3 regions of the Mesorhizobium sp. M7A.F.Ca.CA.001.04.2.1 genome follow, and region 3 is predicted to be linked to each of the others. Evidence: riboswitches for the same ligand, from Rfam matches in the RefSeq annotation. Region 3 holds a riboswitch; each other region holds the start of a gene.
What was found. Region 3 has a riboswitch for thiamine pyrophosphate ahead of thiC (phosphomethylpyrimidine synthase ThiC). Riboswitches for the same ligand answer to the same signal wherever they lie in the genome.
Positions count from the first base shown of each region.

Region 1 (8,319 bases), on a different contig from region 3:
CGTGCCGCGACCAGCGCGATGGTCAGCAGCGAGATCATGGCCTCGGCCATCATCAGCAGCTTGGCGCGCTGGGAAAGTGGCAAGGTGTCGGTGGGCGAAAACGCGGTCGCATTGGTGAAGGCGAGGAAGAAATAATCGACGAAGCCGGGCAGCCAATCTTGGAGTTCACGGTCGTTCAACGTCATCTGCGCGAACAGGAAATCGGCCTGCGCAAGCTTGACCAGACCGCAGGTCGGCGGCCCGCCGCGATCGGTGCTCCAGAACCACAAGGCAAAGACGATGACGTTGGTAACCCAGATGTTGAGTGCGTCGATCAGCAGGGTCGTGCCGCTGTTGCCGGCATGGCCCTCCAGCAAGGCATGCACCAGCAGGACCAGCGAACCGCAATTCATGATGCTGATGATGGCGGTCATGGTCAGGGCTGTTCTGCGGATCATGACCCGAAACTGGCCGATCGCATGCCACTCGTGGTCCTCGACCGCCTTCCGGGTGGCGGCCTGTGTCCAGGCGGTGGCCACCGACAAGGGCAGCAGCAGGGCGGCTTCCAGCGCGGGCGCCAGCCAGCGCGGCCCGAATGAGAGATTGTTGATGACCAGAAGCTGCAGGCAGATGATGACGAGAACGGCCGCACGGGCCATCCAGAAATCGAGCGCACGGTAGTGAATGACGGCATGGTGGTGGCGCATTTTTCAAATCCTGGATGCTTTTCTGAGGACGGGAGCCGGTCAGGCTTGGGCGACGCCTGCCGCGATCACGCCCAATGCGCCATGCCCCGGCATGTTCAGGGTGCCGCGGGATGGCGTGTTCCATTGTTGTCTTGCTGGCATGTGATGACGGGAGAGGCGGCATGGTGGCGCGAAACTCTGCCTCAATCTTGGTTTTGCCGTGGTCGCCCAAGTATACATTTTCGTAAGCTTCGAGTTCTGGGCTGTTCGAAAAACCGTCCGGCGTGATTTATCCACCGCATGACGCGAATCGACGGACCCATCAACGGTTGGCTGCCTGTCGGCAGTTCTGTTCCAGGCGACTGGCGGCAGTCGTCGATCTGGCCAGGGCTGACGCGCTATCCAGAAGCCGGCCTGGCGCTTTTATGCCTGACACAGATCCTGTGCTGGACCGTGGCGCCCGCGCTTGTCGACGTGTCACCGCCCAACGATGTCGTCGAAGGCTTCATGTGGGGCCGCGAATGGGTGCTGTTGACCTACAAGCATCCACAGCTTCCCGGCTGGCTGCTCGAGATCAGCCATCTTCTGACCGGATCGTTCCGCTGGCCGCAATATCTCGTGGCTCAGCTAACGATCTCGGCCACTTTCGTGCTAGTCTATCTGCTGGCCCGCGACATGCTCGGGCGAACCCGCGCGCTGGCCGCCGTGCTTCTGATGCCGTCGCTCTATTTCTTCGGCTGGCCGACCCCACAGTTCAATCATGACTACGCGCAGATGCCCTTCTGGGCCGCTATCTGCTGGCTGTTGTGGCGTGCGGGCCGTGGTGGTGGGCCGGGCTGGTGGCTGGCGCTCGGGCTGGTGTCGGGCGTCGGGCTCTATGCCAAGCTTTCCACCGGCTTATTATTGCTTTTCGGGGCGATCTGGCTGCTGTCGGACACACGCGCACGCAGTCGGCTCGCCACGCCCTGGCCATGGCTTGGGCTCGCGGTTTTCGGCGCTGTCGCCGCTCCACTGGCCGCCGAACTCTGCCGCGTCGATTTCCTGCCGCTGACCTATGCCGCCTGGCGCGATCAGTGGGTGGTGGCCCATCGCTCCCGCTTTTATTATATCGGCGTCCAGATGGCCGGGCTCTGCGGCTTTCTTCTGGTGCTGGCGATATCAGGGCTGCTGCGGCGCTCGCCCGCGCCGCAAAAGCCCGTCGGGCGCGGCACGCTGGTCTATCTCTTGTGGATGGGGGTTGGCCCGGCGATCCTCGTCATGGTGGCGTCCCTGTTCACCGGCGCCGGCGAGGCCTGGGGCGCGCCGATGTACAATCTTGCTGGCGTTGTGGCGCTCGCCTTGCTGGGCCATCGCCTCGGCGCCATCGAGATGCGAAAGCTGGCGATCTGCGCGCTCATCTCCATTGTCGGCATATCCGGTGCCTATGCGGGCATCCGCTGGACGAAATGCAATCTGCGTGGGCGCATGGACGCCGTCTGCTGGCCGGCGCAAAAGATCTCGGATGAGGCAGAGGCTGTCTGGCACGCTGCGACGCCCGATCGGCTCGACATCGTCGGCGGCCATGCCCTTATTGCGCCGCTGGCGGGCCTCAATGCCTATGACAAGCCGTCGATCTTCACCGAACTGAACATGCAGTACGCCCCCTGGATCACCAAGGAGCGGCTGCGCGAGCATGGCATATTGCTGGTCTGGCCCGGGCGCGATGTGCCATCTTATCTGCAGGCGTGGGTGGGCGACATCCCGGTCAAAATCGTTCTTTTCGACTGGTCGCTCAAGGCACCGCCGGTGGCGATCAGCTTCGCCGCCATTCCGCCTGGCGCGCGGCAGTTGCCGGGTGCTATCGACGGCCTCGCCCGACCGAGCAACTGAAGCAGATCCGCCGGTCCGCTGGACGAAGCAGGTGACAATGCCCATCTATGTCCAGACAAACTTGCCTTTGAGGAGACGTGATATGGCGACTTCGACCGAACGCGCAGTCCTTGCCGGTGGCTGCTTCTGGGGTATGCAGGATTTGATACGGCGCTATCCCGGCGTCATCTCCACCCGTGTCGGCTACAGCGGCGGCGACGTGCCCAACGCCACCTACCGCAACCACGGCACCCATGCCGAAGCCATCGAGATCAATTTCGATCCGGCCATCATAAGCTATCGCACGCTGCTGGAACGCTTTTTCCAGATCCACGATCCGACGACCCGCAACCGCCAGGGCAACGATGTCGGGACGAGTTATCGCTCGGCGATCTATTACACCAGCGACGAACAGAAGCGCATCGCCGAGGACACGATCGCCGATGTCGATGCCTCGGGCCTGTGGCCGGGCAAGGTCGTCACCGAAGTCGCACCCGTTGGCCCCTTCTGGGAAGCCGAGCCCGAGCATCAGGACTATCTGGAGAAATATCCCAACGGATACACCTGCCACTTCGTCAGGCCAGGCTGGAAGCTGCCGGTTCGTGAGAAGGCTGTTTCGTAGGGCTCACAGCTTCCGGTCCTGCCATGCATTGCCGCTCGATGGAGTCGTCGAGCGGCATCATCGCATCCCAAACACCTTCAGTCAGCGCGCCTTGTCGCGTCGGTGAAGCCATCGAGCTCTTCACCAATATCCGAAAGTGCCCTTCGAACGATTGTCTCGACCGTGTCTTGCCGATCGGGATCGAGTAAACGAAGACCTCGTTGGATTGCATCGCGCCAGCTGGCACCGCGATTCCAAGCTTCGGAGAACACCACGGCGAGATCATCTTGCCGGCGGGCAGTTGCCATCGCCTCGACCAGCAAGCTTGCCTGAAGAACATCTTTTTCCCGTTTTGCCGCGCCGTTTGCATTCGCTTGGCGAAGAGAGGCGACAATCAGTTTGTGGACGGCATATCGCTCGGGTGAGGGGACCAGTACCGGGACTCCGGATCGATGCAACAAGACGGTTCTTACGGGTTCGCGGATCAGAAAATCCAGGAACCGCAAGGGTTGTGCCGATGCGCCGCCCAGCGACGGCATCGCGCTCGCGTGGTCGGCGTAGTCGTCGCTACCCCGATTTGGGGTCAGGAATTCGACCTTGTAGCGGGAAGCGTTTTCGAACTGGGTCGTGCGATTGGCATCCGTTCGGTGCGGAATTTCGCGAAACGACGGATCGATATCGCGCAGCACATTCATGATCGGTGGCAGACTGTCGCCCACTTCGACGGAGACCGAGTGAAATTGGGCAAAGTCGGCATCGCCTGTCTGTAGCGCTACCCCCGGCAGCCTTACGCCCAGATATCCGGCGTAGGTCTGGAATGCGACCGTGCCGACAAGTACGCCCCGCAAGCGGAAAAACCCGGCCTTGCCAAGAGCTTCGACGATATCGCCGGTAAATTTTTCCGGCTCCATCAACCCGGCCTCGCGAACAAGCGTCGATACGAGCTTACGACGGCTTTTCAGATCGCTCTTGATTTCCCTGAAGGCGGCGACGCGTTTTGCGATCTCGGGATCGTCGGCCGGACCGACATATCGTCTTGTCGTCTTCGGTCTGGTCTCCTCGAAATACCAGTAGTCGCGGCCTTTTACCGGAACCCGTACGAAATTGCCTGCCGTCGAGAAGTCAGTTTGGAACGAGGCATCCAGGCTTCGTTGCACGAGTTCAGCGAACAGAGTGCGATAAGCAATATCGATCGATTTCATGGCGGCGTCCGACCAGGGTCTTTGCGTTATAAGAAATTTGCAGTTCTCTTATAACTGCGCGCTTCTGCTCCTGGTTTCAAGTGGTTATAAGAAAATTGCGAAAACCTTATAATCGCCCGACCTGTTATCAGAAGCAGCGCCATACACCGCCAGCGGTGCGCGCCTGCGTCGATTTCCTGCGGCATGCGCATACCGGCCGTCAGACGCTGTCCGGCGATTAACGATGCGCCGAAAACCCGCGGAGCATTCGCTCCGCGGGTTTTCGCTCCAATTGGCGACAACTTACTTGCCGCAATGGTTGTCGTTGACTGTCGGCGAAGCCGTGCCCGGCGAGGTGCCGTTGGCATCTGGCTGTGCGCCCTGCGGACCGGCCGGGCAGTTTTCATCCGCGTTGGAATTCATGCCATCGGGCATGCCGGTCGTGCTGTTGGTTATGCCCGGGTCCACAGTGTCCGGCTCGACCGTATTGGGTGAAGCCGGCGTGTTCGGCTCAACCGTCACCGATTTGCCGCTGCCGCCTCCGTTTGCACCGTTATCGTCAGCACTTTGCGCCATGGCTGATGTCGCCAGGCCAATGGTGAGAGCCGAAGCTGCGAGGATTTTCATTGTCTCCATTTCTGTGAACTCGTCGCTCATTCTTACGAAGGTGATCGCATCGCGACTATGGGGACAACCGGTCGCGGCAGTGAAGGTTCCCGACAAAATTCCGCTCAGGCGCACCACGACTGGCGCAATCCTTTTGGCGCAGTGTGCTGAAAAACGGCTTTCCCTTCAACCCGAATGATGCTTTAAGGCGCACATCCACAGGGGTGCTCCGTACGGTCGGGGCTGAGACGGGGGCGGCAAGCCCACAGACCCTAGAAGCTGATCTGGGTAATACCAGCGGAGCGAGGCGGGCGGTGTTTTCAGGCGCACAGATTTCCCTATATCCCATGACCGACGATTTCGTCGGTGTCATCCTTGGCGGGCTTGGCGCGCTCGATCCCTGGCGCGACAAGCTCAGGATCGAGACCGACGACATCTCGACCTTGCTGGTCGGGCCGCCCGAAGTGCTGTTTCCTGCCATGCGCGACCTCTTCGTGGCGGCGGCACGCAGCGGCAAACATTGCGTGTTGTCCGCCACCATCTCGCGCGGCTGCCCTGGCGAGCCGGACGATCCGATCTGCCGCTCCGATGCACTTGGTGGGCCGGTCGGGCCACTCGGCCCGCGCAGGGATGCGGCCATCGCGGCGGTGCGCAATGCTGCTGTCACCGGCCAGCCGGCGGCCGCGCAGTTCTCGCTCTATGTGATGGGCACCGACGACCACATGGACGAGATTTACGGCTGCATCGACTTTCTCAAGCAGTCCGGCGTCTATGAGCGTTCCAAGCATTTCTGCACGAAATTGCGCGGTGATGCCGGTGCGATCTTTTCGGCGCTGGACGAGGCCTTCTGTCGCTTCGGACCAGGCGCCGGCCACGTAACTCTCGACGTCACGGTCTCGGCCAACAGCCCGTCGGCTGTCTGAAGCTGCCGCCGCTTCCGCGCGGCCGTCAAAGGTTATCTCCCGTGGTCTCATCGTCAGTCGCTTCGCGCCGGATCGCGAGCCTTCTTGCCAAGGCAGTGCCGGCCATGGTCTCGGTCGGGTTGCTCCTGCTGGCGTGGGAGCTTTATGCCACCTATTCCGGCATCAAGCCGACGATATTGCCGGCGCCGTCGCGCGTCCTCGAGCAAGCGATGCTCAATCGCGAGGCGTTGGCCAACAACGCCGTTCCGACCATCCGCGCCACGCTACTCGGCTTTGCCTGTTCGCTCAGCGCCGCTTTTGCGCTGTCGATGCTGGTCGACTTCTTCCAGCCGCTGCGCCGCGCGTTGGTTCCCGTCTTCATCGTCAGCCAGACCTTGCCGCTGGTGGCGATCGCGCCGCTGGTGGTGCTGTGGTTCGGCTTCGGACTGGCGCCCAAGATCATGCTGGTGGCGCTGGTCACCTTCTTTCCGATGCTGGTCGCACTGGTCGAGGGCTATGAGTCGACCGAGGCCGAGATCGGCCAAATGCTGCGCGCCATGGGAGCAGGGCGCCGGCGCATCTTCGTGCTGGCGCGGCTGCCTTCAGCACTGCCTTACTTCTTTGCTGGCCTCAGGATCTCCATCACTTATGCCGTGGTCGGCGCCATCTTCGCCGAATATGCCGGTGCCGCGAAGGGGCTGGGCATATACATGCTCAACGCCAAGAACAATTTCCGCCCCGATTTGGTGCTGGCCGCCGTCGGTGTCAGCGCCGCGCTGACACTTGTCCTGTTCGGGTTGACTGTGCTGCTGCAGCGCCTGGCCATGCCCTGGGAGCGAGCCGACAAGGCAATCGCAGGGAAGGGGCCGCGGCGATGAACCGGCTCGAGCTGCGGCATGTGCGCAAGGCGTTCGGCGGGCTCGACGTGCTGGCCGATATTTCGCTCAGCGTCGGCGCCGGTGAATTCGTCTCGATCCTTGGACCTTCGGGCGCCGGAAAATCGACGCTGTTCCAGCTTCTGACCGGCGCCGAGCATGGCGAGGGCGAGATGTTCTTCGACGGCGAGCCGCTCGATGACCACGGCAAGCGCTTTGCCTTCATGCCGCAGCGTGATGCGCTGATGCCTTGGCGGCGCATCCTCGACAACGCGACGCTTGGACTCGAAGTGCAAGGCATCAGGCGCAAGGCGGCGCGGGCGCGCGTCGCGCCGCTGTTTGCCGAGTTCGGGCTTGCCGGCTTCGAGCGACATTTCCCCGGGCAGCTCTCGGGCGGCATGCGCCAGCGCGCGGCCCTGCTGCGCACCGTGGTGCAGCAGCGCGACATGCTGCTGCTCGACGAGCCGTTCGGCGCGCTCGATGCACTGACCCGCACCGCCATGCAGCGCTGGCTCGAACAGATGTGGCGGCATCACCGCTGGACGGCGCTGCTGATCACCCATGACGTGCGCGAAGCCGTGTTCCTGTCCGACCGCGTCTATGTGCTGTCGGCGCGCCCGGCCCGCATCGTGCGTGAAATCAAGGTGCCGCTGCCGCGCCCGCGCAGCCTTGGCGGCCAAGCCGCACGGCAGGCAAGCGCGCTCGAGGCCGAAATCCTCGACATCATCCTCAACCCCAACCCATCCAAAAGGACACGACCATGACTGACTTGACGCGCCGGCAGGCCTTGCTGCTCACGCTTGCCACAGGCCTTCCGCTCGTTGCCGGATCGGGGCGAGCCCAAGCACAATCGGCACAAAAGGTCACCGTTGCCCTCGACTGGACGGTCAACACCAACCACATCGGACTGTTCGTCGCCCGCGACAAGGGCTTCTATCGCGAGGCCGGGCTCGAGGTCGACATCCTGCCTTACAGCGATACCGGTGCGGGCACGCTGGTTGCAAATCGCGTCGCCGATTTCGGCATCAACGGCACCATCAGCCTGTTCACCCAGAGAACCGCCGGAGCGGACCTGAAGGGCGTCTATGCGGTGGTGCAGTCCGAAACCGGCCGCGTGGTCTTCAATGCGGCACGCAACGAGATCGTAAGCCCGAGAAGCCTCGACGGCTTGATCTATGGCGGCTTCGGCAGTGCCTGGGAAAACGCGCTGATATCGACCATCATCCGCCACGACGGCGGCAAGGGCAATTTCGAGACGGTGACGCTCGGCACCTCAGCCTATGAGGCGCTGGCCAATGGGTCGGTCGATTTCACGCTTGAAGTCTCGACGTGGGAGGGTGTCGAAGCCGAGCTCAAGGGCGTCAAGCAGCGCAGCTTCGTCTATGCCGATTATGGCGTGCCTGACGAGCACACGACACTGATCTCTTCGAGCGAAGCCTATCTCCAGGCCAATCCCAAGCCTGCGGCCGACTTCGTTCAGGCGACGCGGCGCGGCTACCAGTTCGCTGTCGACCACCCCGACGATGCGGCAACCCTGCTGATCGCTGCAAACAAGGATGCGTTGACCAATCCGGCGCTGATCCACGCCTCGCTGAAGGCATTGGCCGACGACCATTATCTACGCAGCCAAAGCGGCGCCAT
Region 1 covers NZ_RZQT01000188.1:789-9,107, forward strand. Annotated here, with positions in the region: gene EN955_RS32005 (hypothetical protein) at 1-686, opposite strand, end outside; gene EN955_RS32010 (glycosyltransferase family 39 protein) at 966-2,534, shown strand; gene msrA (peptide-methionine (S)-S-oxide reductase MsrA) at 2,617-3,135, shown strand; gene EN955_RS32020 (GSU2403 family nucleotidyltransferase fold protein) at 3,213-4,316, opposite strand; gene EN955_RS32025 (hypothetical protein) at 4,599-4,931, opposite strand; TPP riboswitch at 5,112-5,225, shown strand; gene EN955_RS32030 (YkoF family thiamine/hydroxymethylpyrimidine-binding protein) at 5,216-5,824, shown strand; gene EN955_RS32035 (ABC transporter permease) at 5,929-6,681, shown strand; gene EN955_RS32040 (ABC transporter ATP-binding protein) at 6,678-7,442, shown strand; gene EN955_RS32045 (ABC transporter substrate-binding protein) at 7,439-8,319, shown strand, end outside.
Region 1: another riboswitch for thiamine pyrophosphate. It lies ahead of EN955_RS32030 (YkoF family thiamine/hydroxymethylpyrimidine-binding protein); the one in region 3 lies ahead of thiC (phosphomethylpyrimidine synthase ThiC).

Region 2 (10,118 bases), on a different contig from region 3:
CCTCGATCACCAGCTTGCCGGACTCGTTGGCGTCGCTCGCCACCATGGTCGCCGACCCTTCGGCGCCGCGATGGCCGCGAAAACGCTGGCGCATGGTCTGCAATTCGCCGAGACGGCGCATGTTGCGCTTGCGCCGCGCCGTCACGCCGTAGCGCAGCCAATGCTCCTCACGCACGATCTGGCGGCCGAGCTTGTGCTGCTCGCGCTCTTCCTCTTCTAGCACCAGGTCGCGCCATTCCTCGAAATGGCCGAAGCCCTTGTCTAGCCTGCGGGTCTGGCCGCGATCGAGCCAGACGGTGGCGCGCGACACGCGCTCGAGGAAGCGGCGGTCGTGCGAGATGACGATCAGTGCCGAGGAGGTGCGGATGAGTTCTTCTTCCAGCCATTCGATGACCGAGAGGTCGAGATGGTTGGTCGGCTCATCGAGCAGCAGGATATCGGGCTCGGGCGCCATGACGCGGGCAAGGGCGGCGCGCCTCGCCTCGCCGCCCGACAGGTCGTTCGGACGTTCCTCGCCCGACAGTCCAAGATGCTCCATCAGATAGCTGGCGCGGTACGGATCGTCGGCTGGGCCTAGTCCGGCCTCGACATAGGCGCGGACAGTGGCAAAACCCTCCATGTCGGGCATCTGCGGCAGATAGCGGACGGTCGCCGAAGGCTGGCGGAACACCTCGCCATCCTGCGGCTCGATCAGGCCGGCGGCGATCTTCAGCAGCGTCGACTTGCCGGACCCGTTGCGGCCGACCAGTGCGATCTTGTCGCCGGCCGAGGCGGTCAAGGCGGCGCCATCGAGCAGCGGCGTGCCGCCGAAAGTCAGTTTTATCCCGTCGAGGTTGAGAAGGGGCGGGGCCATGTCAGCTTTCAGGTAAGGGATAGGGATGAGCGAGCAGCATCGCGCGGCCATGGCCGAGCGCGATTTCGAGGCGGCCCCCGGTCTTGTCGGACTTGACCTCGTTGGAAATGGTCAGCGACGAACCGAAGGCCACCTTGACGTGAGCGAGCGGCCATTTGGCGCCGGTGACGGTCAGGCCGTCGAGCTCGGAAAAGCCGAGCACCGAAAACAGCGTGCCGTCGGCATAGTCGAAGCCGGCCGTTCCGCGCAGCAGGGGGATGCCTTCCTGGGCGCCGCTGGTCAAAAGCACATCGGTCCCTGCTTCGGCCAGGCGCAAGGCAAGCGCCAGATGCAGAAAAGCGTGGTCGGCGCGCTTGCCGCCAAAGGCGCCGGCAAGCACCAGGCGGGTCGCGCCGCGCTCCAGTGCGGCGGCGATGGCCAGTTCGCCATCGGTCTGGTCTTTTTCGGCCGGGAAGGTCCGGCGCGGCACGGAAGCGAGATCGTCCGGCAGGTTCGCCGGCACGGAATCGAAATCACCCACCCACAGCTCCGGCACGAGACCCAGCAACCGCGCATGACCGATGCCGGCGTCGGCGGCGATGACGCGGGAGCCTTTGACCTGACGGTCGAGCCGTGGCGTACGGATGAGATCGCCGCCAAGCAGGATGGTGAATGTGCTCATATCGTGTGGCCCTTATCAGCCCGGCACGGGAAACGGAAGGCGGCAAACTCCCGCTTGCATGGCGGATCGGCCCGGCCTATGTGTCGAAACGCTCTAACGGGGTGCCGGACGCGATCTTCGCGGACCGGCTGAGAGGCAGTCTCGCCAACCCGCTGAACCTGATCCGGTTTGTACCGGCGGAGGGATTAGACGTTTCGGACAGTCCGACGCCTCAATTCCTTTCAATTCGAACGAAGGAGGCGCCGATGCGCACGCTTTTATACGCTCTTGTTTCAGCAACGGTCGTGGCCTTGTCCGGGCCCGCCTTGGCCAAGGACAAGCTCACCGTCTACACCTATGAGAGTTTCACCGCCGACTGGGGGCCGGGTCCCGTGGTGAAGAAGGAGTTCGAGGCCGAATGCGGCTGCGACGTCGACTTCGTCTCGGTCGCCGATGGCGTCGCGCTGCTCAACCGCGTCAGATTGGAAGGCGCATCGACCAAGGCCGATATCGTGCTTGGCCTGGATACCAATCTCACCGCCGATGCCAAGGCGTCAGGCTTGTTCGCGCCGCATGGCGCGGTGACGGATGTCAATGTGCCGGGCGGCTGGAGCGACGACACTTTTGTCCCCTTCGACTACGGCTATTTCGCTGTCGTCTATGACACGCAGAAGATGAAGACGCCGCCGAAGAGCCTGAAGGAGCTGATCGAAGGCAGTGCCAACGACAAGATCGTCATCCAGGATCCGCGCACCTCGACGCCAGGCCTCGGCCTGCTTCTTTGGGTCAAGTCGGTCTATGGCGACAAGGCACCCGAGGCCTGGGCCAAGCTCAAGGCCAAGGTGCTGACCGTGACGCCGGGCTGGAGCGAGGCCTATGGGCTGTTCACCAAGGGCGAGGCGCCGATGGTGCTGTCCTACACGACGTCGCCAGCCTACCACATGGTCGCCGAGAACACGGAGCGCTACCAGGCGGCCTCCTTCGAGGAGGGCGAGTATCTGCAGATCGAGGTGGCGGGTATCACCACGACAGGAGCCAAGAATCCGCTGGCGGCCAAGTTCATGGCCTTCATGACCGGGCCGAAATTCCAGGATGCCATCCCCGAGACCAACTGGATGTTCCCGGCAGGCAAGACCGACAAGCCGCTCAATCCGGCCTTCGACAAACTGGTCAAGCCGACGAAGACCTTGCTGTTCAGCCCGCAAGAGGTCGCCGCCAACCGCAAGGCCTGGGTCGATGAATGGCTGGCGGTGATGAGCAAATAGGCAGCGCGATGGCGCCGGCGCATTCCACGGATTCCCGCGTCAGTGCCGGCATTGTAGCGCTCGCTGCAATCGCGCTGCTGATCGGCGGCGCGTTTGCCGGCCTGCTTTTCGAGGGCGCCCATGATTTCTCGGGCGCCTGGGCAGCCTTCGATCCCTATCTGCTTCGCGTCATTCGCTTCACGCTCTGGCAAGCGGTCCTGTCGACGCTGCTTTCGGTCATCCCGGGGCTGTTTGTGGCGCGCGCTCTGTCGCGGCATCCACGTTTCTTCGGCCGCGCCTTCATCCTGCAGATCTTCGCCGTGCCATTGGCGCTGCCGGCCATCGTTGCAGCGCTCGGCATCCTGGCGCTTTATGGCCGTGCCGGCTATTTCGCCGGCGTGCTTGCCGTTATCGGCGGCGGAAGCTGGCCGGGCATCTATGGCCTGTCCGGCATTCTCGTCGCCCATGTCTTCTTCAACCTGCCGCTGGCGACGCGGCTGTTCCTCGAGGCGCTGCAGACCATACCGGCCGACCAATGGCGGCTGGCGAGCCAACTCGGCATGGCGGCGCGGCCGGCGTTCCGGCTGATCGAATGGCCAACGCTGCGCGCCGCACTGCCCGGCGTCGCCGGGCTTGTGTTCATGCTCTGCATCACATCCTTCACGATCGTGCTGACGCTCGGCGGCGGGCCGGCCGCGACGACGCTTGAGGTCGGCATCTACCAGGCGCTGCGCTTCGATTTCGATCCCGCACGGGCCGTTGCACTGACGCTGCTGCAGATCGCCTTGACCTTTATCGTGGTGCTGGCACTGACGCGGCTAGGCGCCAATGTGGTCGGCGACACCAATTTGCCGGTCGCGCAACGCCGCTATCTCTCGGTCAATCGGAGCGAGACCTGGTTGAACGCGCTACTCATCGTCCTGGCGCTGCTGTTCGTCGTCGGGCCGATGGCGGCAACCGTGATGGCCGGATTGAGTGCCGATCTCGCCCGCTTGGCCGGCGAGGCCACTGTCCGGCAGGCAACGCTGACCAGCGCGGCGCTCGCCTTCCTGTCGGCGCTGCTTTCGGTGATGCTGTCGCTGGCGCTGACCATGGCGCGGCGGGCACTGGCGCTGAACCGCCGTGCCGGCGCAAAGACACTGCTCGAGCACGCGACCGATACAGGCGCCGGTTTTGTCCTGGTCGTGCCGCCGATCGTCGTCGGCGCCGGCTGGTTCCTGTTGTTGCGCCATGTCGGCGATGTCTTCGCCATCGCCCCGGTCATGGTCGTCACCGTCAACGCGGTGATGGCGATGCCGTTTGCGCTCCGCGCCGTGCGTCCCGCCTATGATGCGGCGAGCGAGCGTCACGAACGGCTCTGTGCACAGCTCGGCATTGCGGGCTGGAACCGGCTGATGCTGGTCGACTGGCCGTCGCTGCGGCGACCGCTCGCCACGGCCTTCGCTTTCGCCATGGCGCTGTCGCTCGGCGATCTCGGTGTCATTGCCTTGTTCGGCAGTGATTCCGTGCAGACATTGCCCTACCTTCTTCTGGCTCGGATGGGCAGCTACCGCACCGAGGATGCCGCCGGCCTCGCACTGCTGCTCGGCCTCGTCTGTCTCGCGTTGATCGTGGCGGCGCACTGGCTGGGAAGGGAGGAGGTCCGTGATGCGTGAAAAGGCGGCCAACGGGCTCGCGAAGGGCGCGCCGGTGCGGCTGGACAAAGTGTCGTTCAGCTATGGCAGCTATGGCGAGGCGCCGCTTGTTTTCGATGTCGAGTTTGCCGCGGCGACGATCACCGCCATCATGGGGCCGAGCGGTTCGGGCAAGTCGACGCTGCTCAATCTGGTCGCCGGCTTCGAGACCCCACGGTCGGGCCGCGTGCTGATCGGCGGTGTCGATGTCAGCGCCGAGCCGGCCTCGGCGCGGCCAGTGTCGATGGTGTTCCAGGAGAACAATCTCTTCGCGCATCTTTCCGTCGAGCAGAATGTCGGGCTCGGCCGTTCGCCATCCCTGCGGCTGACCGAGGCGGACCGCGCCGCGGTCGCCGAGGCGCTTGCGCGCACCGGTCTTGCGGGCAAGGAGAAACGCCTGCCGCGCGAGCTCTCGGGGGGCGAACGCCAGCGCGTCGCACTGACCCGCGTGCTGGTGCGCGACCGACCGGTGTTGCTGCTCGACGAGCCCTTCGCTTCGCTCGGACCGGCTTTGCGCGACGAGATGCTGGACCTGGTTGCCGCCGTTCATGCCGAACGCGCCATGACAGTGCTGTTCGTCACGCACCAGCCGGAGGATGCACGCCGCATCGGCGAGCATATGGTGTTTGTCGACAATGGGTTGGTCGCTGCGACCGGCAAGGCTGATGATTTCTTTGCCGGGGCTGGTCCGGAGGCGTTCCGGCGCTATATCGGCGCGGGTGCCGGATATTCCACATCACGCGATGTTGCCCGGAAGCGGACATAATTTACGGTCAAACCGGCTCCAGGCGATGTGGCGTTTGCTTGCCATGACCGGGGGAGTGTGGCTAGGTCCGCCCTACCGGTCCGGCACAGGCCGTGATTTGCCTGCAGTATCCGGCGCCCGCCCCTGGGACGGGCCGCGGATACTGCAGCAGTTTGAGATATGGCACGTGAGCATTCTGAAGATCGTCCCCGATTTTCAATGTCATGTGCCGGGACCCGAAAGGAAGCCGTTCTGGCGATCGGCGCTAACACATTGGGAATGAAACCGCTGGCGCGCTTTCTCGCGCTGGCCGGCTTTGCCGTGGCGTTGGCAAGCTGCCAGATGTTCACGCCGCCGGAAGTTCAGGAATCCGGCTTCCAGCCTTCCGACAAGCCGATCACGGTGGACAATGTCGGCGCCAACAACAAGCTCGCCGAATTGGCCAGGGCGCAGCATCCGCGCATCCTGGCGACCTATGGCGGCGAATATTCCGATCCCAAGCTCGAGCGCATGGTCGCCAAGGTGGTCGGTAGTTTGACGGTGGTGTCCGCCAACCCGACACAGACCTATCGCATCACCATTTTGAATTCGCCCAATGTCAATGCCTTCGCGCTGCCGGGCGGCTATCTCTACATCACGCGCGGCCTCCTGGCGCTGGCCAATGATTCGGCCGAGCTTGCCGCTGTCATCGCGCATGAGATGGGCCACGTCACCGCCAATCACGGCTTGCAGCGCCAGCAACTCGAGGCAGAGGAAGGCCTGGCGACCAAGGTGGTTTCCGATGTGCTCGGCGACAGCCCGACCGCCAAGGCGGCGTTGATCCGCGGCAAGCTGAGGCTCGCGCAATTCTCGCGCAACCAGGAGCTGGAAGCCGACGCCATCGGCATCAAGTCGATCGGCGAGGCCGGCTACGATCCTTTCGCCGCCGGCCGCTTCCTGCAATCAATGTCGGCCTACACGGATTTCCGCTCGATCAGCGGCGCCACCGACGCCAGCCTCGACTTCCTGGCCACGCACCCCAATACGCCGCAGCGCATCGATCTGGCGCAGCGCCATGCCCGCCAGTTCGGCGCGCCGGGCGTCGGCACGCGAGACCGCGATTCCTTCCTCGCCGGCATAGACGGCCTGCTCTATGGCGACACGCCGGAAGAAGGCTATGTGCGCGGCGAAACCTTCCTGCATCCGGGCCTTGGCGTTTCGTTCACGGTACCGGACGGCTTCATCATCGACAATTCGGCGGCAGCGGTGACGGCCACCGGCCCCGGCGACATAGCGATCCGTTTCGATGGCGTGTCGATCGACAAGAACCGGGCGCTGACGGACTATATCCGCAGCGGCTGGGTGGCTGGTCTCGTCGACAGCAGCGTCAGGCAGGAAACCATCAACGGCAACGAGGCAGCGACCGCGCATGCCGGCGCCGAAGGCTGGCAGTTCGACATTGCGGTGATCCGCGCCGGCGGCCAGGTCTATCGGCTGCTGACCGCGGCCCCTTCGGCCAGCACGTCGCTGGACACAATCGCCCGCTCGGTCAGCGGCTCGTTCCGGATCTTGAGTGCCGCCGAAAAGGCGGCGCTGAAGCCGCTGCGCATCCGCGTCGTCACTGTCCAGCCTGGGCAGACGATGGGTTCGCTTTCGGCGCAGATGGTCGGCGTCGACCGTAAGCTCGACCTGTTCCGCGTCCTCAACGCGCTGTCGCCTGGTGCCGCGGTTTCGGCCGGCGACAAGGTCAAGATCGTCACGGACAAGTAGGCACCTCCGGACGCCTGCCGCCGTTCAGGCGGCAGTCGCCATGAACTCCGGATTCTGCTTCACCAACGCGACCTTCAGCTTTTCCATGGCGCGGGCCTCGATCTGGCGGACGCGTTCCTTGGAGATGCCGAGGGTTTCGCCGAGCGCTTCCAGCGTCGCGCCCTCGTCGTTAAGCCGGCGTTCCTCGATGATCCTCAACTCCCGTGCGTTGAGCGCGCGAAGCGCCTCCCTCAGCCAGAGCGAGCGGCGCGCGACATCGATCTTGTCGCCGACGATCTCGTCGGGCAGCGGATCGTCCGAGACCAGGAATTCCATGCGCTCGGTCGAACCCGCATCGTCGGCAACCGGCATGTTGAGTGAGGAGTCGGGAGCCGACAGCCGCGAATCCATCATCGCCACGTCGGCTTCGGAGACGCCGAGTGCTTCCGATACTTCGCGATAGAGCGTTGCGTTTGACAGTGGCTCGGCGCCATTCGCCAGCCGCGCGCGCAGGCGTCGCAGGTTGAAGAACAGCGCCTTCTGCGCCGAGCTGGTGCCGCCACGCACGATCGACCAGTTGCGCAGGATGTAGTCCTGCATCGAGGCCCGGATCCACCATGTCGCATAGGTCGAGAACCGCACCTCGCGCTCCGGCTCGAAGCGGGCAGCGGCCTCGAGCAGTCCGACATGACCCTCCTGGACCAGGTCGCCGAGCGGCAGGCCGTAATGGCGGAATTTGGAGGCCATGGAAATGACCAGCCGCATATGCGCGACGGTGATGCTGTGCAGCGCGTTCTGGTCGTTGTCCTCTTTCCAGAGCAATGCAAGCCGATGCTCTTCGTCACGCTCGAGGTAGGGAGCCTTCATCGCCGCGCGGACCATGATCCGTCCTGCCGTGTCTTCCATCATGAGGCGCTCCCTGGGTGGTGCGGATGACTTTGCAAACTTGGCTGGCGCCTGGGTTGAAATGGCGGCGTCGTGCCCTAGAACAGCCAGAACTGCCATGCGCGGGAAAGGTTCCGCGACCGTGGCTGCGGGTATGTGTTGCCCGACGGGCTCCGGGGATGATCCGCGACAGTTCTGGTGCCGGCTGGAAAGCGCCAGTTTGAGTATCCGATTTCAGAAACTGGTTGTTTTTGGAATTCTGTTCCTTATTTTTTCGGCTTGCATCTGTCAGTTTCCATCGCTCACAATATGCCGGTCGGCCGGCCAAGGACGGGATCACAGAAAAATGAAATGGCTCAAGTCGCTCATCATCGCCGGAACGCTGCAGGCCTTGGCTGTCACCGCAGGCCATGCCGGCGCCAATCTCGACCAGATCAAGCAGGCCGGGGTCATCAAGGTCGGCACGGAAGGCACTTATGCGCCATTCACCTATCATGACACTTCGGGCGCACTGGTCGGCTTCGACGTCGAAATCGCCAAGGCGATCGCCGACAAGCTCGGCGTCAAGGTCGAATTCCTCGAAGGCAAGTGGGACGGGCTGATCGCCGGCCTCGACGCCAATCGCTATGACGCCGTCATCAACGAGGTCGGCATCACCGATGCCCGCAAGGCCAAGTACGACTTCTCCGATCCTTACATCGCCTCCAAGGCGGTGCTGATCGTGCGCGGCGACAACACAGACATCAAGACCTTTGCCGATCTCAAGGGCAAGAAGTCGGCGCAGTCGCTGACCTCGAATTTCGGCAAGCTGGCCGAAACGAACGGCGCCGAGCTGGTCGGCACCGATGGCTTCGACCAATCGATCCAGCTGCTTCTGACAGGCCGTGCCGACGCCACGATCAATGACAGCCTGTCGTTCCTCGACTTCAAGAAGCACAAGCCCGACGCCAATGTGAAGATCGCCGCGCAAGAGGAAAACGCCGACTATTCCGGCGTCATCGTGCGCAAGGGCGATCCGGAGCTGGTCGCGGCGATCAACAAGGCGCTGGCCGACATCAAGGCCGACGGCACCTATAAGAAAATCTCCGACACCTATTTCGGCCAGGACGTTTCGAAGTAATCTATGAGGCGGGCCGCTCCGCGGCCCACAGGACATATCGAGCGGCGAGTCGTCTTTGACGGTCCGCCGCTTTTGTCGTGATATGTCGCGCCTCGACGAAAGCCTCGACTTATTTGGAGGGTCTTACGTGCCGCACTGGCTGCAACTGATGCTGGAGTCGCTGCCTTCGCTGTTGTGGGCGGCGCTGATCTTCACCGTGCCGCTGACGCTGTTGTCCTTCGTCCTTGGACTGACCGTTGGGTTGGGTGCGGCGCTTGCCCGGCTGTTTGGTCCGAAACCGCTGGTCGCGCTGGTGCGCTTCTATGTCTGGATCTTCCGCGGCACGCCGCTGCTGGTGCAGCTGTTCCTTATCTTCTACGGCCTGCCGTCGGTCGGTATCCTGCTCGACGCCTTCACGGCGGCGTTGATCGGCTTCACGCTCAACATCGGCGCCTACACGTCGGAAATCATCCGCGCGGCCATAGGGTCGGTGCCGAAGGGCCAGTGGGAAGCGGCCTATTCGATCGGCATGACCTGGAGCCAGGCGATGCGGCGCACCATCCTGCCGCAAGCCGGCCGGGTCGCGGTGCCGCCGCTTTCCAACACCTTCATCTCATTGGTCAAGGATACGTCGCTGGCCGCCGCCATCACCGTGCCGGAGATGTTCCAGGCGGCGCAGCGCATCGTCGCCACCACCTATGAGCCGCTGATCCTCTATGTCGAGGCGGCGATCCTCTATCTGGCGCTGAGTTCGGTGCTGTCGGCCTTGCAGACGCGGCTGGAGACCCGGCTCAACCGCTATGGCGGCTTCCTGGAGGCACGCTCATGATCGGCCTCAGCAACATCGAAAAGCGCTTTGGCGACAATCTCGTGTTGAAGGGCGTGACGGTCACCATTGCCGAAGGCAGCGTCACGGCGCTGGTCGGCCCGTCGGGCGGGGGAAAGAGCACCCTGCTGCGCTGCATCAACCTCCTGGAGATCCCGACCTCGGGCACGGTGCGCATCGGCGACGAGACGCTCGAATTCCATCCTGGTGGCAGGGTTCCGGCCAGGGATATCCAGCGCCTGCGGCTGCAGACCGGCATGGTGTTCCAGAACTTCCAGCTGTTTCCGCATCGCACCGCGATCGAGAACGTCATGGAAGGGCTGGTGACGGTGCTGAAATGGGCGCCTGAGAGGGCACGCGAGCGGGCGCTGGCTCTGCTGGAGAAGGTGGGGATGGCGCACAAGGCCGACGCCTGGCCGGCGACG
Region 2 covers NZ_RZQT01000055.1:22,978-33,095, forward strand. Annotated here, with positions in the region: gene EN955_RS18560 (ABC-F family ATP-binding cassette domain-containing protein) at 1-853, opposite strand, end outside; gene EN955_RS18565 (thiamine diphosphokinase) at 855-1,514, opposite strand; TPP riboswitch at 1,602-1,716, shown strand; gene thiB (thiamine ABC transporter substrate binding subunit) at 1,760-2,758, shown strand; gene thiP (thiamine/thiamine pyrophosphate ABC transporter permease) at 2,767-4,392, shown strand; gene thiQ (thiamine ABC transporter ATP-binding protein) at 4,385-5,176, shown strand; gene EN955_RS18585 (M48 family metalloprotease) at 5,435-6,904, shown strand; gene EN955_RS18590 (RNA polymerase factor sigma-32) at 6,929-7,792, opposite strand; gene EN955_RS18595 (amino acid ABC transporter substrate-binding protein) at 8,115-8,888, shown strand; gene EN955_RS18600 (amino acid ABC transporter permease) at 9,016-9,696, shown strand; gene EN955_RS18605 (amino acid ABC transporter ATP-binding protein) at 9,693-10,118, shown strand, end outside.
Region 2: another riboswitch for thiamine pyrophosphate. It lies ahead of thiB (thiamine ABC transporter substrate binding subunit); the one in region 3 lies ahead of thiC (phosphomethylpyrimidine synthase ThiC).

Region 3 (10,118 bases):
GCGCCAGGGTCTGTCGCTCTGAAGCCGGTCGCTACGGCATCGGCGGCAAAGAAGAACGCGTTGAAGCATTCGTCGACGTACCGGGTTATCCTACCCCGCAGCTCATCGATGCTGAAGAAGTCGAGACGGGCAGGTTGGGGTATGAAGTGCAGCACTTCGCGATGCAGTGCCAGGGCGACGTCCCTATCTTCGGAGGCCCGGTATTTCAAGTGGCCGTCGCGTCTGAGCTGGCCGATGCTCTCGAGCAGGCGTTCGACTATCTTCAGCTCCAGATAGTGAGAGAAGATTACGAATTGCCGCGGGATCACGGCGGCCGTGTCGAAGCGTATCCGCTCCGGAATGAGGTTCAGAACCGCGTTGTCGATTAGGGGCGAGAATGTCTCATTGAGCTGGAAGAAGACGCCATACCAGCCGAGCTTGCCGACTTGGTCCGCGAGACTTTTGTCTTCGAGGATATGGACTGTGGAAAGCGAGCGAAGAATGCTGGTCTTGCCACTGCCTCTCGTCCCTGCGACGAAGACCGGCTTGGCGGCGGCAGAAATCAAGGCCGACTTCTGACTGAACCACAGTATCGGGCGGCTTTCGTACTCGATCCTGTTCGGGCCGAACGGATTCTGCATCGCTATTCGTCCCTTACCTTAATGCGCCAGGCCGAGTTTGCCTTCGTGAGGCCGTCTATCTCGACGGCGCGCGCCGCTTGGAGCATCAGAAGAGAGTCTTCCAGATCTAGCCCGAGCTCGGCGGAGCCGGCAATCTCAGTGATCTCGTCCCAGAAGAGTAACCCATTCCCGCGCCTGGTGGCATGGTCGCGGAGTCGGCGCAGCAGGTCAAACGTGTCGTTGTTAAGAAAGGCCTTGCCGTTGGACATGGTCGAGATAAAGCAATGTTCGCCTTCCATGACCGTCCCGTCGGCGACATTGGTGCGGTAGGGTATAAGTCGGATGCCGACGAGCTCTCCCTGATCGGTCGTGAAGAAGACGAGCTCATTGAAACCTGATTGTATCTCTGGTGCTGAGATGCAGATCAATTTGCCGTCCGGAAACCTTGGATCGTTGACGATCTCGACCGGATCAGCATGTATGTGTCCATGCAGGTATACGATAGGCTTGTTACCCTGCAGCAGCTGAGTTCTGACAAATCCGCTGTTGAGCATCTCCGCGTATGGCGTAATGCGCGGAGTCTTTTGTGGCAGCAGATTGTGATGGCCGATCATGATGCCGTAACGCATGTCGGGCTGCTGGAGCAATTCCTGTAGGCCTGCAAGCATCTCACGCGAGATGTATGGCGTGTCCATCTGACCGTAATACTCGTCGTCGGACGCCTCCTTGTCTGGATCGCTGGGAGGTGTCGCGGGCGAATGTCCCGAGATGTCCGGCGAGCCGAGATCTACAGGTTCTGTAGAAGGACTGAGTGCCTCGAGACGATCACGAAGGAACGCGGGAAGGTTCTGAAGCTCCCAACTGCCTATTGCTGTGTTGACGAGGATGAAGTTTGCGCCTGCGGATCCTGTCGGAAGTCTGAAGTGCACGGGTTGGTCCACGGGAACGGTCTGCCAACCCAAGCGGGCGGCTAAACTCGCCATTTCGCTGAATTTCTCAGTCGGTCCAAGTTCGCGCGCGTCATCACGGTTCACATCGTGATTTCCCGGTACGAATATCAACGGAAGCGCCTTTGAACTGCGTCCCTGTGCGCGGCAGAGCAACGTGAAATGCTGGAATGCCGAAGCAATGAAGGTCTTGTCGCCACGGCTCGTGAAATCCCCCATGAAGGCGATCGAATCCAAGGGCTTCGAAGTCGTCAGCCGCCGAAGTTTCGTCAAGACGGCACGCAGCGAAGACGCGCGTAGCTTCTGCGTTATTTTCGGAGCGAACTTGCTATCCTTGGCATCGATGTTGCTAGAGGAAGGATGCCAGTCCGGATAGTGAATATCGCCTACTTGAAGGATTCGCACCCGCCGCATAACTCGCCCCCCTGCCGAGAGCCATAGACTAATCCGTTCGCTTTTGCCAAGCGCGAACGATCATCCGCAGTGTCCTTAACGAGGTAGCCTGCACTTTTCGAGAATTGCCACGGCGGCTATTTTTGGGGTGTGAAGCACACGAGACCCGCGACGTGAGACCCAGTTGCTCAATGCCCAGTTGCTCAATGAGCTTTCTTACGAATAAGGGAGAATTTCCGCGGCCGGACTATCTCTGAGCGAGCGTGCATGACTGCCAACGGAAGGTCTTGCACGCACCCTTGCGATCTTGAGCAATGGTCGCCATGACTTTCTTCTTGTAGGCTTTTGAGTGGCCCAGCCTGCGATCACCAGACCCCACCGATTCTAAAGAGCGTGGCAGATGGGATAGTCGAGGTTGCCCGTGCACAATCACGCTCAGGGCTTGCGCCGCCCAGAGGACACGCTGAAAAGGCAGATTGGGGCGCAAGCACGCCATTCACGAGAGGTTCGACATGAAGACCATGCAAGAAAAAGACATTCCGGCATTCGTACAAGCAGTTGTGGACGCCGGCTGCAACATTTGCGCGATTGGCAACTTGGGATACGTCTTTGGCGATGCTGATTTCACGCCAGCGCAACGGAGGGCCGTCGAGCCACAGCTGCGTAGGATTGCTGAAATCTACGGCGAACGCGATCATCTCATAAACGAGATAGCTGTATATCTGCGGTCGATCGGACGCCATGTCGAGGTTGAGCCGAAGACAGGTATTTCCCGATGGCCCAGATCGCGAGAAGCCGTCTTCCAACCTCTGAATCCTAAAGGAGGTGACCCCCAAGGCCGTTCGTCACCTTCGACCAGAATAACCACATCCGTGACCGCCTGAGCTACTTGGTCGATACGCTCACATGGCCAATACAGTTTCTCCATCCTTCACGAAGCGAATGAGGCTTTGGCCACGGTCTACGGGGCGTGACTTGTCCCCGATGCATGCGCGAGCTCTCCGCCCGGCTGGCCGCCGGCCGTCGCCACCGGCCGAAGGCGCCCGAATGCGCTTGACAAGATAGCGTCAGCCCGTTCAACCTGAGGCATTCACCAGGGGAGTCCCGGTAAGGGGCTGAGATACTGCTGGCTTTCGCGGCGCAGTGACCCGTTGAACCTGATCCAGTTCATACTGGCGTAGGGACGGTGCAAGCGCTTTGCGGGAGTTTACGCCCGAGGTCCTGCTGTAGCAGGTCTACAGAAGCGTCTTTTCATCCTTCCGGCACAGAACTGGGTCTCCAATGCATGAGCAAAGGAGCCTCACGATGAATGCCCTCACTCCAGCCGTGTCGACGGGACCGCTGCCCGCCTCACGGAAAATCCACAAGTCCGGCGTCCTCTATCCGCACATCAAAGTGCCGATGCGAGAAATCTCCGTCCATCCGACGGCGGGTGAACCGCCCGTCACCGTCTATGATCCGTCCGGCCCCTATACGGACCCGACTGTCGAAACCAGCATCGAAAAAGGCCTTGCCCGGCTTCGCCACGAATGGGTCACGGCGCGTGGCGATGTCGAAGCCTATGACGGCCGCCACGTCCGGCCGGAAGACAATGGATTCGCCACCGGCGAGCGCCTGACACCGGAATTTGCGATACGCAATCGGCCGCTCAAGGCCAAGCAGGGCAAGGCGGTGACCCAGCTTGCCTATGCGCGCGCCGGCATCATCACGCCAGAAATGGAGTTCGTAGCCATCCGCGAGAATCTCGGCCGCGAGGTGATGCGCGGCAAGCTGCAACGCGACGGCGAAGCCTTCGGCGCGGCGATCCCAGATTTCGTCACACCCGAATTCGTGCGCGACGAGGTGGCGCGCGGACGCGCAATCATTCCCGCCAACATCAATCATCCCGAGAGCGAGCCGATGATCATCGGTCGCAATTTTCTGGTCAAGATCAACGCCAACATCGGCAACTCGGCTGTCACATCATCGATGGCCGAAGAGGTCGAAAAAATGGTCTGGGCGATCCGCTGGGGCGCGGACACGGTGATGGACCTGTCGACCGGCCGCAACATCCACAACATCCGCGACTGGATCGTGCGCAATGCGCCGGTGCCGATCGGTACGGTGCCGCTCTATCAGGCGCTGGAAAAGGTCAACGGCATCGCCGAGGACCTGAACTGGGAGGTCTACCGCGACACGCTGATCGAGCAGGCCGAGCAAGGCGTCGACTATTTCACCATCCACGCCGGCGTGCGGCTGCACTACATACCGCTGACCGTCGACCGGGTCACGGGCATCGTCTCGCGCGGCGGCTCGATCATGGCCAAATGGTGCCTGCACCATCATCGGGAGAGCTTCCTCTACGAGCATTTCGAGGAGATCTGCGACATCGCCAGAGCCTATGACGTCTCCTTCTCGCTCGGCGACGGCCTTCGTCCCGGTTCAATCGCCGATGCGAACGACGCGGCGCAATTCGCCGAACTGGAAACACTTGGAGAACTCACCAAGATTGCCTGGGCAAAGGACTGCCAGGTGATGATCGAAGGCCCGGGCCATGTCCCCATGCACAAGATCAAGCAGAACATGGACAAGCAGCTCGCAGTGTGCGGTGAGGCGCCGTTCTACACGTTGGGGCCGCTGACGACCGACATCGCGCCCGGCTATGACCACATCACCTCAGGGATAGGTGCCGCCATGATAGGCTGGTTCGGCACCGCAATGCTTTGCTACGTCACGCCGAAAGAGCATCTCGGCCTTCCCGACCGCAACGACGTCAAGATTGGCGTGATCACCTACAAGATAGCCGCCCATGCAGCCGATCTGGCGAAGGGCCATCCGGCAGCGAAAACCAGGGATGATGCCCTTTCGCGCGCGCGCTTCGAGTTCCGCTGGGAGGACCAGTTCAACCTGTCGCTCGACCCCGAAACCGCACGGTCCTTCCACGACCAGACCTTGCCCAAGGAGGCGCACAAGCTGGCACATTTTTGTTCGATGTGCGGACCGAAATTCTGCTCGATGCGCATCTCCCATGACATCCGCGCGGAGGCGCAGAAAGAGGGCATGGCGGCTATGGCGGCGAAATATCGCGAAGGTGGCGATCTCTACATGCCAGCTGACGAGACCGGCGTACCGCTCATGCCAGAGGCGCCGGAACCGTCATGAGGGTTCTGGTCAAAGGGGCCGGCGTCGCCGGCCTCACCGCGGCGTTCGAGCTCGCCGTCCGCGGTGCCGCGGTGACCGTTGTGGAGACACGGCATGGCCTCGGCGGCAATGCGTCGTGGTTCGCCGGCGGCATGCTGGCGCCCTGGTGCGAGCGTGAGAGCGCCGAGCAGCCGGTGCTGGATCTCGGACGCGACGCCGCCGACTGGTGGGATGACGCGCTGCCCGGTCAGGTGACACGGGCCGGAACGCTGGTCCTGGCCGCGCCGCGTGATACTGGCGAGCTTGACCGGTTCGCCACTCGCACGTCGGGGCATCGGCGTGTCGATGACGACGAAATCGCGGTCCTGGAGCCCGACCTCGCCGGCCGGTTCCGGCGCGGATTGCTGTTTCCCGATGAGGCTCATCTCGACCCGCGCCAGGCAATCGCCGCACTTCATGAAAAGCTGGCGACCATGGGTGTCAAATTCCACTTCGGCTGCGACGCCCGGCCTATTTCGGGTTTCGCCCGTCGGATAGACTGCATGGGAATGGCAGCGGCCGATGACAGGCTGCGCGGTGTTCGCGGCGAAATGCTGATCCTGCGCACGCCTGATGTCTCGCTGTCGCGGCCGGTCCGTTTGCTTCATCCACGCTTTCCGCTTTATGCCGTGCCGCGCACCGACCACCGCTTCATGATCGGAGCGACAATGATTGAAAGCCAGAGCGCCGGACCGGTGACGGCGCGTTCCATGATGGAGCTTCTGGGTGCCGCCCATGCCCTCCATCCGGCCTTTGGTGAGGCCGAGATCGTTGAAACCGGTGTGGGTGTCCGTCCGGCATTTCCCGACAATTTGCCACGCGTCGAAACAGACGGTGAGATCATCGCGATCAACGGTTTTTATCGTCACGGTTTTCTCCTCGCCCCCGCCATGGCGCGCCAGGCTGCCGACCTGGTTTTCAGTCAAGACAGAACCAAGGAGCATGCTCATGAAACTGATGGTCAACGGCGAGGCGCGTGAGATTGCCGCCACCACGCTGGCCGAGTTGCTTGCCGCGCTCGACTATGAGGGCGATTGGCTCGCCACCGCCGTCAACAGCGACCTCGTGCACAAAGCCAACCGCGCGGAGTTCCAGTTGAGCGACGGCGACCGGATCGAAATCCTCTCGCCCATGCAGGGCGGCTAGCATGTTGGAGCTTTATGGAACCGAGCTTTCGTCGCGCCTGCTTCTCGGCACGGCTCAGTATCCTTCGCCGGCCATCCTTGCCGATGCAGTCAAGGCATCGGGCACGTCGGTGGTGACCGTCTCGTTGCGGCGTGAGATGGCGGGCGGTAGGGCCGGCGAACAATTCTGGTCGTTGATCCGCTCGCTGGGCGCCAGAACCCTGCCCAATACCGCCGGCTGCCTCTCCGTCAAGGAAGCCGTCACCACCGCGAAAATGGCGCGCGAGGTCTTCGGCACCAACTGGATCAAGCTCGAAGTGATCGGCAATCACGACACGCTACAGCCGGATGTGTTCGGTCTGGTTGAAGCCGCCCGCATCCTGTGCGAGGACGGCTTTGCGGTATTCCCCTATACCACCGACGATCTCGTTGTCGCCGAGCGGCTGCTGGAAGCGGGCTGCAAGGTCCTGATGCCGTGGTGCGCACCGATCGGTTCCGCCTTGGGACCGGTCAACATGACGGCGCTGCGCTCGATGCGCGGATATTTCCCTGGCGTCCCGCTGATTGTGGATGCGGGGCTCGGACGGCCGTCGCACGCGGCCACCGTCATGGAACTCGGCTTTGACGCCGTGCTCCTGAACACAGCGGTCGCCAAGGCGGCAGATCCGGTCGGCATGGCGCGTGCTTTCGGTAAGGCGGTCGACGCCGGTCGTGAGGCGTTCAGTTCGGGAATGCTCGAACCGCGCGACGTCGCCGTGCCATCGACGCCGATGGTCGGCAGGGCCGTTTTTTCATGAAGCTCGATCCCTTCTACCTGATCGTCGACAGCGCCGCCTGGATCGAAAGGTTGGCGCCGCTCGGCGTCAAGCTGATTCAGCTTCGCATCAAAACCATGGATGAAACCGGGCTGCGCGCGGAGATCCGCAAGTCGAAGGCCTGGTGTGTCCAACACAAAAGCCAGCTCATCATCAACGATCATTGGCGCCTGGCAATCGAGGAAGGCTGCGATTTCGTGCATCTGGGCCAGGAGGATTTGCAAACGGCCGACCTCTCGAGGATACGGGCAGCGGGCGTCAGGCTCGGATTGAGCACGCATGATCATGTCGAGCTGGAAACGGCCATGTTTGCCGAGCCCGACTATGTCGCGCTCGGTCCGATCTATCCCACCACTTTGAAGAAAATGAAGTGGGCGCCGCAAGGGCTAGAGCGGATCAGCGAGTGGAAGCGGCGGGTGGCGCCGATCCCATTGGTCGCCATCGGCGGCCTCAACCCCGACCGCCTCGACGGCGTCTTTGAGGCCGGCGCCAACAGCGCCGCAGTGGTCACGGACATCACGTTGAGCTTCGACCCCGAAGCGCGCACGCGAGAATGGATCGAAAAGACGGACCGATGGCGATGAGACGAGAACCGCATGTGCTTGTCGTTGGCGGATCAGATTCCAGCGGGGGTGCTGGAATAGCACGCGACATCGAGACGATCTCTGCCGTTGGCGTGCGCACCTGTCTCGCCGTCACAGCGCTAACGGTGCAAACGCACGACGCCGTGATCGAAATCCATCATTCGCCACCCAGCATGGTGGCCAATCAGATGTGTGCCGCGCTACAGGCCAACGACGTAGCCACAATCAAGATCGGCATGCTGGCGACTGCCAAGATCATTGTTGCCGTTGCCGCAGTGCTGCGCAAATTTCCGCAAGTGCCGGCAGTACTCGACCCTGTGCTGGCCTCCACCTCAGGCCGCGCACTTCTGGAAGCAGGCGCTATCGCTGCCATGAAGCGCGATTTGATGCCGCTTTGCCGTCTGGTCACTCCCAATCTCATCGAGTTGGCGCTCCTTGTTGGCTCAGAATTGGCGATGGATGAGGACGGCGCGGTGCTGCAAGGCCAAGAATTGCTGGCGGTCGGGTTTGACGCCTTGCTGATCAAGGGCGGCCACGCATCGGGGCCTCGATCGACCGATATTCTGCTGCGCCCCGATCGTGAACCGGTCCGCTTTGCCACCCGACGCCTCAACGCATCGATGCGCGGGACGGGTTGCATGCTGGCCAGCGCGATTGCGGCGCATCTGGCGAAGGCGAAGTCGCTCGAAGATAGCGTGCGCGAAGGCAAGCTGTTTGTGTTCGAGAAGCTTCAGGAATGCCGGCTGAATAATCACAACGTTCTGCGTCCAGCCAAGCAGACCCATTTTCCAGAATTTTTCCCGTAGCGAGACTAGAGAAGGGGCTACTGCTTCTCTATGCCATCCTTACAACGCGTTGAGTTCCACTGTGCCGTCCAGAATTATCTGTCGTTGTCCAGAATTAAGCCGGGCTTAGAACTGAAACGAACCCGCCGAAAGGTACGAGCGGCCCTCACTCGATAAGGGTTACCAAACCTATTCCTGTGGGCTACCAATCCGCGTGGTGGGTGGCCTCAGGTTACCAATCAGGGCCGCAAAAGGCTTAATGAAGACAGCCCCTTAGCGCCAGTTCGGAATTAATTGTCGTTGGGGCACCTGTTGACCGAAGGGCATTGGTAACCTCTTCTGGCTAAAAGGGTGGAATATGAGCCACTTAGCAGTCAGGACGACGACAGATTATTCTGGACTTGGAGTCTCACAACGACAGATAATTCTGGAAGGCATACCAGACTGCCCTTTATGCGACTTTCGGAGCACAAAGCATGAACGCTGTTGCGCAGTAGCATCTATTTCCTACTCCCCCATCTAGCCAGCTTTACGCCAAATGCACGCCTTCGAAACTACAGCCTTTTGACCAAATAAGCGCTGGTGATCGCCCTCACGAAAAGATACCGCGTTCCTTGTGGTCGCCCCAGCCATGGTGCGTCCGACATTTTCGCCATCCTGGGCGTCGAAAACAATTGAGGGGAATCAATTGCAACCATTGCGCCAGCGGAAGGAATAGCTATTTTTCAATTCGGGGGAATTTAGTTGACCACTTCTGGAACAGTGTTTTCAGCAGCCCCATCTGCTGCTGGGTATTTATACCAGGCGCGTCTTGCGCTCGCCTTATGTCTTCGCCATGCCTATGGTGACGCGGGCATTGAAGTTGCAGTTGAGCGTCTGGATGATGTCTCGTTCGAGACGGACGGGGAGGCCCGAGAGCTCCTCCAGACCAAACATCATCTTCGCCGTACTGCCAATCTAGGTGATCTCTCCCCTGACCTTTGGAAGACGCTGCGAATTTGGAGCCAGCTAGCACTTGAGGATCCAAATCTACCGAACCGTACCCGTTTAGTACTAGTGACGACTGGACTGGCTCGACCGGATGACGCGACTTGGTTGCTTCGGCCCCATCGCGGCACCGGTGAGCCGAGCGTCGACAATGCGCGCACTGCTGCTGAACTCTTGACGGCGGCGGCGGAAAGTTCAGAAAATCAGGCGCTGCAACCTGCATTCAAGGCCTTTCTCAGCTTGACCCCTCGAATGCGAGCATCATTGCTGAGTGCGGTTCAGGTTCTAGACGCACAGCCTTTGCTTACTGAGCTTGATCCAATTATTGAAGATCAGCTTAAAATGGCCGTTCCGCGCGGAAGCACCGAGCGTGCCCGGGAACTGCTCGAAGGATGGTGGTGGCCCCGAATCTGCCAAGCGTTGGTTGAAAATCCGCCAGGCACCGTCTCGATCTTAGAAATGGAGAATCGTATCGATGAAATAAGGGAGACGTTGCAGCGAAATGCCCTGATTGCTGACCAGGAATTCGCCGCACCACCGGAAGCAGACCTTGCCGCTTACGAAGCCTATGGGTTTGTTCGCCAGCTCAAGGCGATAGGTATCGGCGGCAATCGGATAGAGTCAGCCAAACGTGATTTCTATCGCGCATTCTCACAGCGCTCACGCTGGGCACGTGAACATGTCGTTTTTGACGGCGAAATATCGCGCTTCGAAACGATCCTGTT
Region 3 covers NZ_RZQT01000008.1:74,348-84,465, reverse strand. Annotated here, with positions in the region: gene EN955_RS04790 (hypothetical protein) at 1-620, opposite strand, end outside; gene EN955_RS04785 (metallophosphoesterase) at 623-1,960, opposite strand; gene EN955_RS35260 (hypothetical protein) at 2,452-2,823, shown strand; TPP riboswitch at 3,025-3,141, shown strand; gene thiC (phosphomethylpyrimidine synthase ThiC) at 3,245-5,080, shown strand; gene thiO (glycine oxidase ThiO) at 5,077-6,078, shown strand; gene thiS (sulfur carrier protein ThiS) at 6,047-6,244, shown strand; gene EN955_RS04760 (thiazole synthase) at 6,246-7,019, shown strand; gene EN955_RS04755 (thiamine phosphate synthase) at 7,016-7,621, shown strand; gene EN955_RS04750 (hydroxymethylpyrimidine/phosphomethylpyrimidine kinase) at 7,612-8,427, shown strand; gene EN955_RS04745 (ABC-three component system protein) at 9,151-10,118, shown strand, end outside.